Regions from separate parts of the Eubacterium sp. BIOML-A2 genome, predicted to be linked through region 2. Evidence: predicted binding sites of a transcription regulator. Region 2 holds the regulator's gene; each other region holds the start of a gene.
The links. Region 2 encodes NrdR, which represses ribonucleotide reductase genes. Its sites were predicted from a motif close to CACNANATNTNGTG; they were not measured.
Positions count from the first base shown of each region.

Region 1: a site for NrdR is predicted at 3,904-3,917, ahead of nrdD (anaerobic ribonucleoside-triphosphate reductase). Genes of this name have one in related genera too.
Region 3: a site for NrdR is predicted at 3,684-3,697, ahead of GKG43_RS14695 (ribonucleoside triphosphate reductase). Genes of this name have one in related genera too.

Region 1 is NZ_WKZK01000009.1:11,179-16,740, forward strand. Features, by position in the region: gene GKG43_RS05135 (spore germination protein) at 1-467, opposite strand, end outside; gene GKG43_RS05140 (deoxyuridine 5'-triphosphate nucleotidohydrolase) at 625-1,146, opposite strand; gene nrdG (anaerobic ribonucleoside-triphosphate reductase activating protein) at 1,228-1,719, opposite strand; gene nrdD (anaerobic ribonucleoside-triphosphate reductase) at 1,721-3,841, opposite strand; gene GKG43_RS05155 (alpha-hydroxy-acid oxidizing protein) at 4,041-5,057, opposite strand; gene GKG43_RS05160 (GntR family transcriptional regulator) at 5,188-5,562, opposite strand, start outside.
Region 2 is NZ_WKZK01000098.1:1,185-6,746, forward strand. Features, by position in the region: gene GKG43_RS22300 (hypothetical protein) at 1-445, shown strand, start outside; gene GKG43_RS22305 (DUF3783 domain-containing protein) at 617-991, opposite strand; gene GKG43_RS22310 (ATP-binding cassette domain-containing protein) at 1,137-1,910, shown strand; gene GKG43_RS22315 (ABC transporter permease) at 1,912-3,114, shown strand; gene GKG43_RS22320 (YlmC/YmxH family sporulation protein) at 3,195-3,449, shown strand; gene nrdR (transcriptional regulator NrdR) at 3,498-3,947, shown strand; gene GKG43_RS22330 (DUF6092 family protein) at 4,523-4,795, opposite strand; gene GKG43_RS22335 (nitroreductase family protein) at 4,792-5,316, opposite strand.
Region 3 is NZ_WKZK01000042.1:19,241-24,802, forward strand. Features, by position in the region: gene trxB (thioredoxin-disulfide reductase) at 1-899, opposite strand, end outside; gene GKG43_RS14695 (ribonucleoside triphosphate reductase) at 1,204-3,570, opposite strand; gene GKG43_RS14700 (anaerobic ribonucleoside-triphosphate reductase activating protein) at 3,824-4,519, opposite strand; gene GKG43_RS14705 (TetR/AcrR family transcriptional regulator) at 4,531-5,118, opposite strand.

The DNA of each region.
Region 1 (5,562 bases), on a different contig from region 2:
GCTGTATTGAACACGATTGTCTCTACAAATCCGTCCCTTGAACCTCTGAGGGACTTATCCTTCTCCGGTTCCTCAACGCTTCTGGCCGGATAAGTGCGGCAGTCGATTGCAATGCACACCTCATATCCGTCAATGAACAGGCACGTAACCCCTGACAAAATGTTCCGCAATACCTGGTCAAAGTCTCCAATGATATCAACCTCCACATATGGGATGCATTGCTGGGCAAATGAGGTAGCATCCTCAGGCATAGCATCTGCTTGAAGACCGAAAAACGATGTCATGATCTTCAGCATGGTCTCATCCTTGGTAAATCCGTCTATAAAATAAAAGCTTGCCTTTTTTCCGCCGATAAGCATATCCCGCTGAATCACATCAAAGCTTTCCTGAACCGGCAGAACCTGATTCATATATTCTATATTTTCCTGTAAGGAGCTACTGACTTTTTTCGTATTTTTCTCAATCATGGAATCTCTATCCTTTCTCTTTTACTGTCCTTTGGAAACAGATAATCTCTATGGTTAGAATCCCCGGTTCTTCCTGAATTATGCAATCGATTAAAAAGAGCACGTCCTATGAAATGGTCTCCCATCATAAAACGTGCTCTTGATATCTGCTTTTTTATCAAAGACTTTGCTTTGTTGTACTTCCAAAACCCCCGTTCCTGGTCTCTGTGGCATCATCGTCGACAGTAATGCCGTATTCGATGAAGATCCCCTGCATGAAGCCTTCACCTCTGCCTATATCGACAACTTTTTCTTCCTTCGTATCATTCGTTATCTTTGAAAAAATATGTCCTTCATTATCAGAGTAGAAGTAATCGCTGTCTATAATTCCTACCGTATTATTCAGCTGCAGCCTATATTTGAAACCCAGGCCGCTTCTCGGATAACACTTGAGAACCCAGGAGTTCTCCATCTCTGCACGGATACCGGTAGGAACCTTGATCGTCTGGCCCGGCTCCAGCACCAGGCGGACAGGGGCATAAAAATCATAGCCCGCAGAACCTGCTGTCGCTCTTCTTGGCAGCTTGATTCCGTCATATATTTCCTGGATATCTGCTTCGTCTTCCAGTCCAAATGTATCGATCCAGTCTTTTTTAAACTGCTCCAGACTCACTTTATGAAATTTGGCAATTCTCTGCATGTTCTTTCTCCTTTGTTAACCTTAATCTGCTGCTCTATCGCAGCCTCCACCGCTGCATATGTATTACGCAGTGCTCTTTGGTTATGAGTCGTGCAACACAATCTGCTGCTTTTTCAGGCTTTCCTGAACGTCAATTACCTTCTGGTTTGCACTGCCCTTCCAGTGCAGCTGCGTATCCTTTTGGTCAATTTCAAACCTTCCGTCTACGATAACATCCAGATATTGCATTACAGGCAGGTCTTTGACCTCTTCCCACTCAAAGCCGGTATACAGCCACTGGGTTTTGTCCGGAAATCTTGCACGTATTTCTTTTGCAAGCGCTGTGATACATTCCCTGCTGGCAGGGAACAGCGGATCTCCGCCGCTGTATGTAATACCGCTAATATAATCTTTTTCCAGCTGTTCAAATAATTCCTGCTTTGTTTCTTCCTCAAAGGGGAGCCCGCCGTCCGGATCCCATGTAACAGGATTGTGGCATTCCCTGCATCCGTGTGAACAGCCCGCTGTCCACAGGACGACCCGCAGTCCATCACCGTTAAGCATGTCATCTTTTGTAATATTGTGATACTGCATGTTACATACTTTTCCTTTCCGCAATCTCTGCCATCTTGGCATCATTAAGTCTTGTATCGCCTTTCACTCTGGAGTAGGACAAATAACCGTTCATCCGGTCTATCTTGGTCAGATTCTTACTTCCGCACACCGGGCACACATCCATATCCAGTTCTTCATGGCCGCAGTCATCGCAGTAAGATAAGGACAAATTGACGCCCTCGTAGTATCCTTTTTCCATCGCTCTTCTGACCAGCGCCTTCACGGCTTCCGTATTGTAGCTGATGGGATACTTCACATACTGAATCTTACCGCCGTTGCTCAGATTCCAGAATCGTCCCTCCAGATCCTGCTTCTCAATCGGAGTGATCTCTTCGCTGACATGGCAGTGAAAGCTGTTGCTTACATATTCCCTGTCGGAAACATTTTCAATAATCCCGTATTTTTTACGGAACTGCTGTACCTGCACCCCACAGAGATTCTCCGCCGGCGTTCCGTAAATCGCGTACAGATGCCCGTCTTCTTTTTTGAATTCATTGACCTTGTCGTTGATGTAATTCAACGTTTCCAGCGCAAATGAGCCGTCTTCTGCAAGGGACTTCTTGTTATGGATCTGCTGCAGTTCATTCAGGGCAGTTATGCCAAATGATGCGGTGGCAGATTTTAACAGTGGCTTGATCTTATCATACAGCCCCAGGTGACCGCCATAGAAGCCGCCTTCACAGTATGCGAGCGGATTCGTGGATGCCTTCATCTCTCCCAGATAATCGTAGGTCCTCTGATGAAGCCTTCTGATCAGGTTCATATAATAATCCAGCACATCGTGGAAGTTCTTACTCTCTTGCTGTGCCTTTGCATAAATCATTGGCAGATGCAGGCTGATGGCTCCAATATTGAACCTTCCTACAAATACCGGTTTATCGTTCTCATCTGCCGGTTCCATACCGCCTCTTTCATACCATGGAGACAGAAATGCACGGCAGCCCATTGGGCTGATGATTTTCCCGTATTTTTTATAGATACTTGGAACATATCCCTCGCCTGTCAGGCTGAGCCAGTCGGGATACATCGTCTTTCGGGAACATTCAATTCCCGCTTCAAATACGTCCTCCAGCGGTTTTCCCGGCCCATGCAGGTTCTCATCGTATAAGAATACAATCTTCGGGAACAATACCGGCTTTTTATGTCCCTCTTTCCCCTGCCCCTTCCGGCGTACTTCCAGCATTTTTTTTGTAGCCAATTTGCCGTATTCGCTGGTTCGTGTACCTGCACTCACGGTAATAAAAGGATAGTCTCCCCTGCTTGAGGATACGGAATTAAACTTATATTCCCATCCCTGGAAACCCTGATCCATCTCTTTTTCCAGGTCAGCCCAGGCAACCTCCTGCACCTTATCCTCCGGTAGTCCCAGGTTTCTATATTTCTCAATCAGTTTATTGTGCGATTTTTCTGCGTAGGGCTCCAGAATCTCGTCCACACTCGGCACCGTGAAGCCGCCGTACTGCTGGCTTGCGGCGCTGAGCACGATGTCTCCGATCACATCAAAAGCCGTATCCAGTGTCTTTGGCTCATTGTACCAGAGATTTCCCATCTCAAACCCGCCGTTTAACACGCTCTTCACATCAAAGAGGCAGCAGTTCATGGTGTCTCTTCTGGCAGACATATCATGTATGTAGATGTATCCTTCCCTGATCGCCTGTATCTCCTCAACGGTCAGGAAAAACTTCTTATATAACTCCTTATTCAGCTCGTTGAAAATCAGGCTTCTTTTTGTGGAAACAAGGGCGCTGTCTGTATTGCTGTTCTCTTTGTCTCCAATGTACATAATGGACTGGCTCTTTTTATAAACCTCGTCCAGCATCTGTACAAAATCCTGCTTATAATTCCGGTAATCCCTGTAGCTCTTCGCAACGACCGGATTCACTTTCTCCAGCGCTCCCTCCACTACATTGTGCATCTCAGCGATCGGGATGTCCGTTATAGCCATGGACTGTACCTTTTCTTCCACAAAGCGGCAGATATAATCCAGTTCTTCATCCGTAAACTTGATGAGTGCGCGGTAGGCCGATTTGTTCACCGCAACAACCACTTTATGCACGTTAAAATCTTCTTTTGTTCCGTCCTTTTTTACTACATGCATCATGCTGTCTTCTTCCTTTCCTGTTGTCATTTATTCTATATTTAGTATTCACTGCGCAATTCGCAAACTATATCCTGTGCCGTACAAACAATACTACCACCATACAGCCTGCATCGTCAATACAAAATCTTTCACAAAAAAGGAGGAGCATAACGAATGAAATTTTGTTAAAAAATAAACTGGTAACTTCTGGAAACAATGTTTAGTTCCAGATCATATCACGCCGGATATCTGAAAGAGTGAACGCCCCGCACATAGACATGGTATCTTTTAGTTCTGCTTCAATCCTGTTGATATACGCTTTGACACCGTCTTCCTCCCCGCCGTATACCGCGGTCACGAACGGACGGGCAATCAGGACGGCGTCTGCCCCGAGTGCAAGTGCTTTAAATACATCGATCCCTGTCCGGATTCCACCGTCAACAAAAATCGTCATGTCCCCCTTCACTGCTTCGGCAATAGACGGCAGGACCTCCGCCGTCGCCGGGCACTGATCCAGCACGCGTCCCCCATGGTTGGATACGACGATCCCCCGGACTCCGGCTTCCTTTGCCTTAAGAGCAGCCCTGGGCGTCATAATGCCCTTTAAGATAAACGGGATCTCTGCAATCTTCACGATCTCTTTCAATTCTTCCACAGACTTGCTTCCTGCAGGAGGATTCAGATTCTGCAAAAAAGGAAGACCGGCCGCATCGATATCCATTGCCACCGCAAATGCACCTGACTTCTTCACAAGCTCCATCTTTTCTCTGATTGTTCCCATATCCCACGGTTTAACAGTGGGAATGCCCATGCCGTCAAGTTTCGTGATCGCTTTTGTGGCTTCTATCATGACATTATAATCTGTCCCATCCCCCGTAAACGCCGCTATTCCATTCTGTGCACAGGCGGAAACCAATATATCATTATACTCTTGATCCGAATATTTATCGCCGTAGTGCAGCTTCACAGCGCCCACCGGGCCGGCAAAAAACGGGGCGGAGAATTCTTTTCCGAACAATTCGGTCTCTGTCTTCACCTGCTTCTGCTCACAGAGGGTATCCATATTGATACGGATCTCCTGCCATTTCTGGTAATTTCGTGCTGCGAGGTCACCGACTCCTTTGGAGCCCGGTCCCGGCATTGTATTTCTGCAGGCAGCTCCATTACAGATATTACATGCCTTGCAGTAAGGGCCCATACATGATCTTGCATTTTTGATTACTTCACTGTACTCCATATTCATTTTCTCCCATTCTGATAGAATTCTGCGGCCATCCGCAGAGACACCCGCAGAGCATATGCTGCGCAATGCCCTGCGGGTACGAATTTTCAAACACGTTATAGTATAGCACTTCTGGATTTATTCATCAATAACAAGTGAGCGTTCCTTCCACCTTACAGAGCGCTGCCTTCCACTCAATCTGTTTCTGGTTCTGCATAGCCAGACAGTAAAAAATCTGTTTCACGCTCTCCTCCAGGTTCTGCCTGTATGTGACAACCTGCCTCCTCCCGGCCTCCGGGAAATCATCAATCCCCGCCACCTTGGTCTGCACCGCCTTCAGCCGCCGGACCGAATAGGACACGGCCGCCGCGATTTCCCGGTCACCGCAGACAATGGCGTCAGGCAGGGGTTTGTTGTAACTCCTTAGATAATTCAGGACAAATTCACTTACATTGTGCCTGCATTCCCACGGAAGATGAAGAAAAGGTACCTCTTCACCTGTTTCTTTCAGACATGCCGC
Region 2 (5,562 bases):
AGACGAGGAGTACAGGGAGAAACTAAAAGCCCGGATCAGGATAGACTTTTTTATGTGCGGTGTGGGGCTGCTTACTATCGCAGTGGCGATTGTGATGATGTTGAGAGGCGGAGAGTATGAAGAGGGATTTTTATGCGGAGTCTTTATGGGAACCGGTGCAGCCGTCATTATCTTCGCGGTTAAGGAGATCCTGAAGGCAAAAAAACTTCTTAAGAATGAAAAACTTCTACGAGAAGAACGTCTCAAAGTATCCGACGAGAGAAATAAAATGATTAATGAAAAAACCTCATATTGGGCAGGCATGATTGTTATGGGAGTCTGTTATGCAGTTCTTTTGATCTCAGGATTTTTTAACTTTGCTGTATTCTGGACGGCATGGGGAGTACTAATGCTGTATTTCCTTGTTACCGTTATCGTGAAAAAATATTATGAAAAAAAGCTATGATTCCTGCTAGTACAGCAGTGCATTAATCTTTCAGTAATAAGTGCCTGATATCTGCGTCAGAGTTGTGCCTGCTTTCGCGACGGCGTAGTGGTTCCTACGTCTAGCGAAAGCAGGTACAGCTATGACGTAGAGAGCAGGTGATTATTGCTGAATTATTAGTGCACTGCTGTACTAGGGAGTCATAGCCTCATGTTCACGTTTCAGTTCTGCCAAGCATTCGTGGGCAGTCCAGAACTGGTTGGTCGGAGTAAGGACCGCCTTGTAGGGCAGAGGGCCGGCGCCGCTTTTCTTCAGCGCTGCCAGTGCCTGGTTGAGACGGTTGTCATCAAAGAATGCAAAAACGATCATGGTATCGGCCAGGGCGCTGCCGGTATAATTTCCTTCGGCGGGTACCGCGTCTTTTATACCCGCCAGTACGCCGAGCGGCTGGTGATACTCTTCCTCTTTCACATGTTTCAAGCGAACATGCAGGGGAAAAAGTGCCATTTCGATTTTTAACAGCTTTTCTTTATCGGGAACGTGAAAAAGTAAGATAGTTTCTTTCATGGATAGTCCTCCTTATTTTTTTAATATTGTAATCTATTTGGTAAAAGATTGAAAGGGCTGAGGAAGGAAAAAATTGTTATTGACAAATCAATAACAAGGATATATAGTTGTATTAACACAATAGTACAGAATGAGGAGGGAGATCATGATAGAGATCAAAAACCTGACCAAGATTTATAAACTGAATAAAAAGCAGATGAAGGAATCCAAGACGACAAACCCCGTAAAGACTGCTGTTAATGACCTGAGCCTTACGGCAAAACCGGGCGAGATATACGGCCTTTTGGGACCAAACGGCGCGGGGAAGACAACGACGCTGCGGTGTATCTCTACCATCATCAAGCCGACAAAAGGCGAGATCTATGTTTCCGGCCATGAAGTGCAGAAGGAGCCGGAAATGGTGCGGGAGAAGCTCGGCTTTCTGACAGGGGATATAAAGCTGGATCCTCAGTTTTCTGTGGATTATATGTTTGATTTCTTCGGAAGATTACATAACATTCCGGAGGATAGGCTCAAAGCGAGAAAAGAGGAGCTTTTTGAATACTTTGGGATTAAAGACTTTTCCCAGAAAAAAATCAAAGAACTTTCTACAGGTATGGCACAGAAAGCTGCAATCGCGGTGTGTCTGGTTCATGATCCTGATATCGTAATCTTTGACGAACCGACCAATGGGCTGGATGTAGTGACGGCACGCGGCGTTACTGATTATTTAAGAAAATTAAGAGACGAAGGCAAACTGGTGATTATCTCCACGCATGTCATGTCAGAAGCCGAAAAAATCTGTGACAGGATCGGAATTATCATTGATGGTTGCAAGGTGGCTGAGGGAAGCCTGGATCAGATACTTCATGATACAAACACAGAGGATCTGGAAGATGCCTTTTTCGAACTTTACAGAATTCAGAAAGGAGGAAAGTAAGATGAGCGGGATTAAACAGATATGCGGGAAAGAGCTGGCAAGGGTTTTCAAAGACAAGAAGATGATCTTCTCAGTATTTTTCCTTCCGGTGATTATTATGGTTGGTATTATGACTCTGGTCAGCAGTCTGAGCAGCAGCGCTCAGGAAGACGTCGAATCGCATAAGGCGATCGTATATCTCCAGAATGCGCCGGCAGGTTTTGAAGAATTTTTAAAGGCTGCGGACAAAGAATGCGATGTATATACGGTCAGCGACAGGGCCGAGACCGAAGATATGATAAAAAACGGAGGGGCCGATCTGCTGATCGAATTTCCGGAAGGCTTTTTGGATGAGGTTTCCAGTTATCAGACAGGAGCGCCAACCCCTCAGGTTAAGACGTATTACAATCCGTCGGAAGACTATTCACGCGCGGCATATGACACAATATCAAATGGCGTCCTGGAGTCATACAGACAGCTGCTCTTATCCGACCGTGTGGAGGACATGGAAGGTCTTACCGTATTTACAGTAAATTCGGATAATCCCGAAATGGTAATTCAGGACGAGGAGAAAGCCAGCGGCAAGGTTCTGGGAATGATGCTTCCTTATTTTGTAACCATCCTGTTATTTGCGGGGGCTATGGGAATCGGAACTGATATGGTGGCCGGGGAGAAGGAAAGGGGCACGATGGCAAGCCTTCTGGTTTCCCCGATCAAGAGAAGCTCCATTGTACTTGGAAAAGTATTTTCACTGATGATTATCTCCGGAGTATCCTCTGTCGTATATGTGGGTGCAATGGTTGCCTTTATGCCGCAGATGATGAGCGGCATGGGCGGAGATATGGGACTGGATCTGTCGTTGAATCCAAAGCAGATCGGAATGATGGCCGCTTTGCTTGTGGCAATTGCATTTCTGTATTCGGCAATTATCGTCCTGGTATCCGTATTTGCCAAGACCGTGAAGGAGGCCAATTCTTACGTGATGCCGGTTTACATGCTGGTTCTGGTGCTTGGGATCACGACAATGTTTACAACAAAGACCCCGCACGAATGGTTCTACGCCGTGCCGATCTATAACACATCGCTTACGCTGCAGGGCATTCTGACGCAGGAAGTGACTATGATGCAGTATGGGATGACACTGGGCGTAACACTAGTTCTGGGAGCCGTATTAATCGGTGTGATTGCAAAAGCATTTGAAAGTGAAAAGGTAATGGCAATTTAACACGCATTTCAGAGTGCCCGCATATAGTAACAGTGAGAGAAGCTGCTGCTGTATGCGGGCATTTTTGGTGTGGTGAGATTATGAGATTATGTGAATTGCGGGAAAAGGAAGTTATTAATGTATGCGACTGTAAAAGGCTTGGATGCGTTGTGGATGTGGATATCGACATCAAAGAGGGACGGGTGGAGGCCATCATCATTCCGGGGCCGGGGAAAATCTGCGGATTCCTTGGAACAGACTGTGAATATGTCATTCCGTGGCACTGCATCAAGAAGATCGGTCCCGATATTATTTTGGTGGAAATAAGGGAGGAAAAGTTTTTGCAAAAGTTCTAGTTATTGTGTATAATGGGGGAAGAAATGGGAGGAAAGGCGGAATATATTATGAAATGTCCTTATTGTGGAAACCCCGACACAAGAGTAATTGATTCTAGGCCTGCAGAAGATAATAATTCTATACGCAGAAGACGTTCCTGTGACGAGTGTGGAAAACGTTTCACAACCTATGAAAAGGTTGAAACTATTCCGCTGATCGTTATCAAAAAAGACAATAACAGAGAACAGTATGACCGCGCGAAGATTGAGCAGGGCATTTTAAGTGCCTGCTATAAAAGACCGGTTCCGGCATCGGAGATTCAGCGGACGATAGATGCCGTGGAACTGGAGATATTCAACCGCGAGGAAAAAGAGATACCGAGCAGTATGATCGGTGAGATTGTGATGGACAAGCTCAGGGCTCTGGATCCGGTGGCTTATGTGCGGTTCGCTTCCGTATATCGGGAGTTTAAAGATGTAAACACCTTTATGGCGGAACTGAAGGAATTTTTAGAGTAGGGGGGCGCCTTCCCGGGATGGTGAATGAGACGCCGGAGGGGATTTGTGCAGGTGTTTTTGGATACCGGGCGTTTAGCCTAGTTTCCGTAAGGATAAAATAGAAAAATCTGATGGAACCAGCAACATGCGGTGCCAAATCTGATGATTTGGCGCCTTAGTTGCTTCAAACTTTGCTTGGGAAAGCAAAGTTTGTCCATCAGATTTTTCTATTTTATCCTAACGGAAACACGGCACACTTTAGGCATCCAAAAACACCTGCACAAATCCCCTCCGACGTCTCATTCACCATCCCGGGAAGGCGGCGCTCATCCGGGCGGGTGGCCGGAGATGGCGGACGGAGGCGGCGGCGCGAGGGGATGCTGGGGGGAGAATGTTATAGCGCCTTAAGTTGGAAACTGTGGGCCAGGGGGCAGGTATATGCAGAATAATGTGTGTTCAAAGGGCACGCCGTAACTCATGCCCTGCGGGCGGATCCGCAGTAGACTGCGGAATAAGGTATGTCCAAAGGGCGCGCCGTAATGTATACCCTGGCGGGCGGGACGGCAGTATGGGGGCAGAATAATGTTCTGCTTTTGTTAGATTATGTCTACCAGTTTGGCGGCGGCGTCCTGGAGCATTTGGTAGAAGGCGGGCTCGTCGGAGGTGCATTTGTGTTTGCCTTCTTCTATTATGGATATGAGGTCTTTTAGGTCCTGATTATCGGGGTCATCCTCCAGGCGGAGTTGGCACAGGCGCTGGGAGGCCTCTATTAAGCGGAGGGGGCCATAGATGTGAGGCTCGTTTTCCAGGCCGGCGGCGCTGGTTATCATGTAGATTAAGAGTTCGAGACTGGCTTCTTTATTTTTCATTTGTTTTCCTCCCATTGATTGAAGTATAGGATTTCTTCCAGGGGTTTTCTTCTGGGGTCTCTTGGGTCTCCTTCGGGGTAGCCTATGGACATTAGCATTTCTATACGGTATGTATCGGGGAGACAGAGGAGTTTGCGTACGGCGGCATCGGTGTAGGACTTGATGGCGCAGGTGCCGAGGCCCTCTTCGAGTGCCGCCAGCATGATGTTTTCGGCCGCCATAGAGGCGTCCATCATGCAGCCGTAGATTTCAGCATTGCGGGAGTGGCTCAGGGCATATTCCATATCGGAACAGATTACCAGGATGACGGGCGGATGGCCGCTGAGTCCGGGACTGAACATGTCCACTTTAGCGACGAGGTCCGGTTCGGTCACAAAGAAAAATTTCCATGCCTGTAGATTGCTGGCACTGGGCGCGAGCCTGCCGGCATCGGCCAGCCTGCGCAGAATGTCTTCCGGGACCGGGGTGTCCTTGAAGTTCCGGATACTTCTGCGTGATTCAATTGCTTCTGTAATGTTCATTGCAATACCTCACTTTTCATAATTATTTGATTCATTTTATAATGAATCCGCTATATAAACCATAAAAAAATTATATCATAAAATGGGGATTTAGCAACGGGCTTTAGTCCCGGGGCGGATGGGGACGCTCCATAAAGGGATACCCGAAAACCTCCCGGAGAACATCCATGTCCTTTCAAAAACGCGGCCGCGGACCTAAGAAATTCTAGGCGGGAAACAGCCCTGAAAATGGAGCACCACTGACAC
Region 3 (5,562 bases), on a different contig from region 2:
ACCAAATACTTACAAGCCGCTAAAGCCGCTACCGCCCCATCTGCCGCTGCTGTTGTGAGCTGGCGCACTTCTTTTGTACGGCAGTCTCCTGCTGCGAACACACCTGGACGGGAGGTCATGCAGTCCTCAGACGCCAGTATGAATCCATCTGCATCCAGTTTTACAAATTCGGCAAAAACCTGGTTCTGGGGGATCTGTCCGATTGCCACAAATACTCCGGCGACTTCTATGTTGAAATCTTCTCCGGTCTTTTTATTGTTCAGGGTCAGACCCTCTACCATGGTTTCGCCTATGATATCTTTCACTGTGGCACTAAGCACAAATTCTACGTTATCTCTTGCCTTCAGTGCGTCTACCAGGCTGCTGTCACCGCGGAATTCGTCTCTTCTGTGTACCAGATATACCTTTTTACAGTAGTTGGAAAGAAATTCCGCATCCTGAAGCGCCGTATTTCCGCCTCCAATGACCGCAACATCACGGCCTTTGAAAAATGCTCCGTCACAGGTAGCACAGTAAGATATGCCTGCGCCGGTGAGCTGGATCTCTTTTTCCAGCCCTAAGTGCCGGTGCGTAACTCCTGTGGCGATAATCACGGTTCTGCACGGGTATTCTTTTCCTGCAGTCTCTATGATCTTTAAGCCGTCCTCATCCCGGATACCCGTAACCTGTTCCATCACGGTCTCTGTTCCCAACTTCATCGCCTGATCCAGCAGATTCATAGAAAATTCGCTTCCGCTTACACTGGCAATCCCGGGGTAATTCTCTACATTGTGGGAAGAAGTAATCTGCCCTCCGAAATTCATACTTTCAATAATTAATGTACGTTTCCCGGCTCTCTGTCCATATATTGCCGCAGTCATGCCAGCCGTACCTCCGCCGATAATTCCGATATCATACATAATCAACCCTCCTTGTTGTTTCAATAACACGCCCGGTAATTTCACAGAGTACGACTACATCCTATAAAGATGTGTAGATTAAGCTCATTTCAGTGGGGGATACCGATTCCTCTCCGCCCGCCACTGCCGTTTATCTGTTATACTCTAGTATACCGTAAAATAAGTAACTGACTCATAAGCTGAGACAAACTTTCGAGAGTGCTGCTCCACAAACGCAGGCGTAGTGGGCTACGCTGAGGCTTGGGGAACATTGCTATCGGAAATTTAGGTCGGCTTATGTTGCAGTTAATTATTATATGATGTACTAGTGTGTCTCAGCATACGCTTTTATATTCGAAGCATTTGCCATTTTCTGCACGCCATCCTCACCGACTACAACCAATGTGGGAGCCTGCATTACACCGTATTTCTTCACAAGTTCTTCATTTTCTTCTGCATCTACTATCTCATAGGCTATATTTGCTTTTTCCAGAGAACTGGTTGCAATCTTACAGTTCGGACAGGTCTTGGTTGTAAAGAGGAGCGTTTTCATTTCTCCCGCCGGTACAGCCACTTCTTCTGCCGCCTTCTGTGCCTCATGTGTCCGTATGCTCATCTTGGAATTGCTGATATCATATACCTTGCGATCCTTGAATTCCTGTGTCTTACCATCGTTCCAGTTCTTTACAGGACGGTAGTACCCCGTAATACGGCTGTATACTTCCGTTTCCTCTCCGCAGTGCGGGCATTTGTATTGTTCTCCGGAAATATATCCATGGTTCTTACAGATGGAGTAGGTCGGTGACATTGTATAATATGGCATTTTGTAGTTCTCTGCGATCTTCTTAACCAATGATGCCGCTGCTTTCCAACCCGGAAGTTTTTCTCCGAGGAAGGTATGGAATACAGTCCCTGACGTATAAAGTGTCTGAAGCTCATCCTGAATATCAAGTGCTTCAAATACGTCTTCGGTATAGCCAACCGGCAAATGCGAACTGTTTGTATAATATGGTGTTCCATCTCCTTCAGCAGCAGTAATGATATCCGGAAACTGTTCTACATCATGTTTTGCCAGACGGTAGGTGGTTGACTCTGCCGGAGTTGCCTCCAGGTTAAACAGCTCTCCGTACATTTCCTGATAATCAGAAAGTCTTTCCCTCATATGGTTCAGTACATCTTTGGTAAACTGCTGGGTCTCTGCGCTTGTCATGTCTTTTCGGATCCATTTTGCATTCAGGCCGGCCTCATTCATGCCGATCAGCCCGATTGTGGAGAAATGATTCTCAAAAGAACCAAGATATCTCTTTGTGTAAGGATACAGTCCTTCCTCCATGAGCTTTGATATAACAACACGCTTTGTATGGAGGGAACTTGCTGCAATATCCATCATCTTATCCAGGTGTTTATAGAATCCGGCCTCATCCTCTGCCAGATATGCGATACGCGGCATGTTGATCGTAACTACGCCAATAGAACCCGTACTCTCTCCGCTTCCGAAGAAACCGCCGGATTTCTTGCGCAGTTCACGCAGATCCAGGCGCAGACGGCAGCACATACTTCTGACGTCGCTTGGTTCCATATCGCTGTTTATATAATTTGAAAAATAAGGAGTTCCGTACTTCGCTGTCATTTCAAAAAGGAGACGGTTATTCTCTGTATCAGACCAGTCAAAATCATTTGTAATGGAATACGTAGGGATCGGATACTGGAATCCTCTGCCCTCGGCATCCCCTTCGATCATCGTTTCGATAAATGCCTTATTGATCATATCCATCTCTGCTTTACAGTCCCCATAGGTGAAATCCTGCTGAACGCCTCCTACTATAGCCGGAAGGTTCGCCAAATCCCCCGGTACTGTCCAGTCCAGTGTAATATTGGAGAACGGAGCCTGGGTCCCCCAGCGTGACGGTATATTTACGCCGTATATAAAGGATTCGATACATTTCTTTACTTCCGGATATGTCAGATTGTCTTTCTTGACAAAGGGCGCCAGATAGGTGTCAAAGGATGAAAATGCCTGCGCGCCTGCCCATTCATTCTGCATGATTCCCAAGAAGTTGACCATCTGGTTGCAGAGTACGCTCAGATGCTTGGCCGGAGCCGACGTGATCCTGCCCGTTATGCCGCCCAGGCCATCCTGGATCAGCTGTTTCAGGGACCATCCTGCACAGTAACCGGTAAGCATGGACAAATCATGAATGTGAATATCCGCATTCTTGTGCGCTCTCCCCACTTCCTCGTCATAAATCTCAGACAGCCAGTAATTCGCTGTGATCGCGCCGGAGTTGCTGAGAATCAGACCGCCGACAGAATAGGTCACTGTAGAATTCTCTTTTACACGCCAGTCGGTAATCTTCACATAACTGTCCACAATTTCTTTGTAATCCAGCAGGGTTGAATTCAGATTCCGAATCTTCTCCCTCTGTTTTCTGTATAAAATGTAACCTTTTGCAACATCTGCATATCCTGCCTTTATCAGCACGGACTCCACACTGTCCTGAATATCCTCCACGGATACCAGGCCTTTTTTAATCTTTGGTTCAAAATCTGCCGTAACCTTCAGCGCCAGCAGATCGATTATGTCCTGATTGTATTGCTTTTCCTGGGCTTCGAATGCCTTCCTGATTGCCTCCCCTATCTTGGCAAGATTGAAGTCAGCTACCTTCCCATCTCTTTTTGTAACCTGATACATATTGTACGGTCGCCCCTTTCTCTAATCAAAGTCAGATAATTTTTGCCCAACCGGATACAGTTGGGCATCTGAAAATATTCTATCACCATATATTTCACTTGTCAACAAAGAACAACAATATCTAGTATGCAACTTTTTTGTTTCCAACTAGATATAGTTACAGTTTCCTATGTAAGGATCTGACCTTTAACGCTGTAACAGTCCGTCCCTCGCTGTTTCATCATCCCATGCAGTCTGCCTGAGGGAATAAATATCACTCAACCCCTCTGAGTTCAGCATTGGGAATATTTCTTTTTACAATCTCCAGCGCCTGTTCCATAATCTCTTTTGTATAGGCGCGCAGCCCCGGCCTGATTAAATCCCCTGAATCCACAAATCCCTGCAGATAATATCTTTCAGCTCCCCGGAGCCAGCGTCCAATAGCCGCAAAGTCCTCTCTTTTATGAAATTCCCTTACTACCGTGGTACGAAATTCGCAGGGCACCGCACCCGACATCAGGAAATCCACGCTCTGCAGAATATCCTCCAAGTGATAGCCTTCGATCCCGATGGTCATACCATATTTATTCGGAGCATTTTTTATATCCATCGCCACATAATCGACCAGACGCTGATCCACAAGCCGCTTCAGACGGGCGGCACTGCTTCCGTTAGTATCCAGTTTTACCGCGTAGCCCAGATCCTTTACCTCTTTTATAAAGTCCTCTATATCCGGCTGTAACAATGGCTCCCCGCCCGTGATACATACGCCGTCCAGAACCCCCCGGCGTTTCTTAAGAAAAAAAAATACTTCTTCCTCTGGTATGTTAAGATTCACATCTACATGCGTTACCAGAGAAGCGTTATGGCAAAAAGGACACCGGAAGTTACACCCTGCGGTAAAAATCGTACACGCCACTTTCTCCGGATAATCCAAAAGTGTCAGTTTTTGCAAACCCTGAATATTCATCTGCTTACTCCTCAAATTTTAAAATATCCCATCATGACCGGCATATATTCCCGGCTGTATTCTCCCAGTGAATAGTCCCCCCTGCTCAGACACCAGTCTGAAATCAGCGCACGCTCACACAGAGAGTAATACTTGGTAATCTCATTGATAGACTTATCCTGGCGGATCTCCCCTTTTTTCTGGCCCTCCTCCACGATACCTGTGATCAACCGGTAATAAACTCTGTTCCTGTCCAGAAGGTGTCTCTGTCCCTTAGCGGTCAGCTGAGTGGAATACAAAGACGCCAGCAGATCTATATTGATCTTCTCCTCGATCATAGAATGTGCTCTGTAATTCAGGTACAAAAGCTTATCGTAATTATTCATTTCCGGATCTATTTCCGCAGAAAGCTCTTCGTAAAAATCATCCAGCACTGTAGATAAAGTACTGAGCAATTCATCCTTTGTGTCAAAATAGTAATAAAACGAGCCTTTGGAAGTACCCGAAAGCTCAATGATATCGTCTACCGTTGTATGGTCATATCCCTTATCGTGGAACAGCTGCCATGCAGCGGATACAAGCCTTGCTTTCACACCCTTATTTTCTTTAGATTTCGCCATAATCTCCAGCCCTTCTTTGATAGAATTCTTAATAACTATTTTAACACAAAATTCAATGAGTGGAAAGAAAACCTCAAAGCTGGCTCATCCAATCGGCAGGAAAACCCGCCAACCGGGTGGGATCCCGGACCAGGGCAGCGTATGTGGATTGGCTATGCGTGTCTTTTCATCTTCAAGATGTGTATTGAATTATTTTGATACTGGAACCGTATCCCTTTGCTTATGTACACCTACTGGGGACATAAAAGTCCCGCCAATTCAATGCCATACGCTGCCCCCGCTTGAGGCCCCTCCTTAGAAACGAGCTTTTTCCTGCCGGTCGGATGCACCAGCTCCATAAAGGGATAGCTGAAAGCCTCCCGGAGAACATCCATGTCCTTTCAAAAACGCTCAAAGCGAACCTTAGAAATTCTTGGTGGGAAACAGCCCTGAAAATGGAGAGAT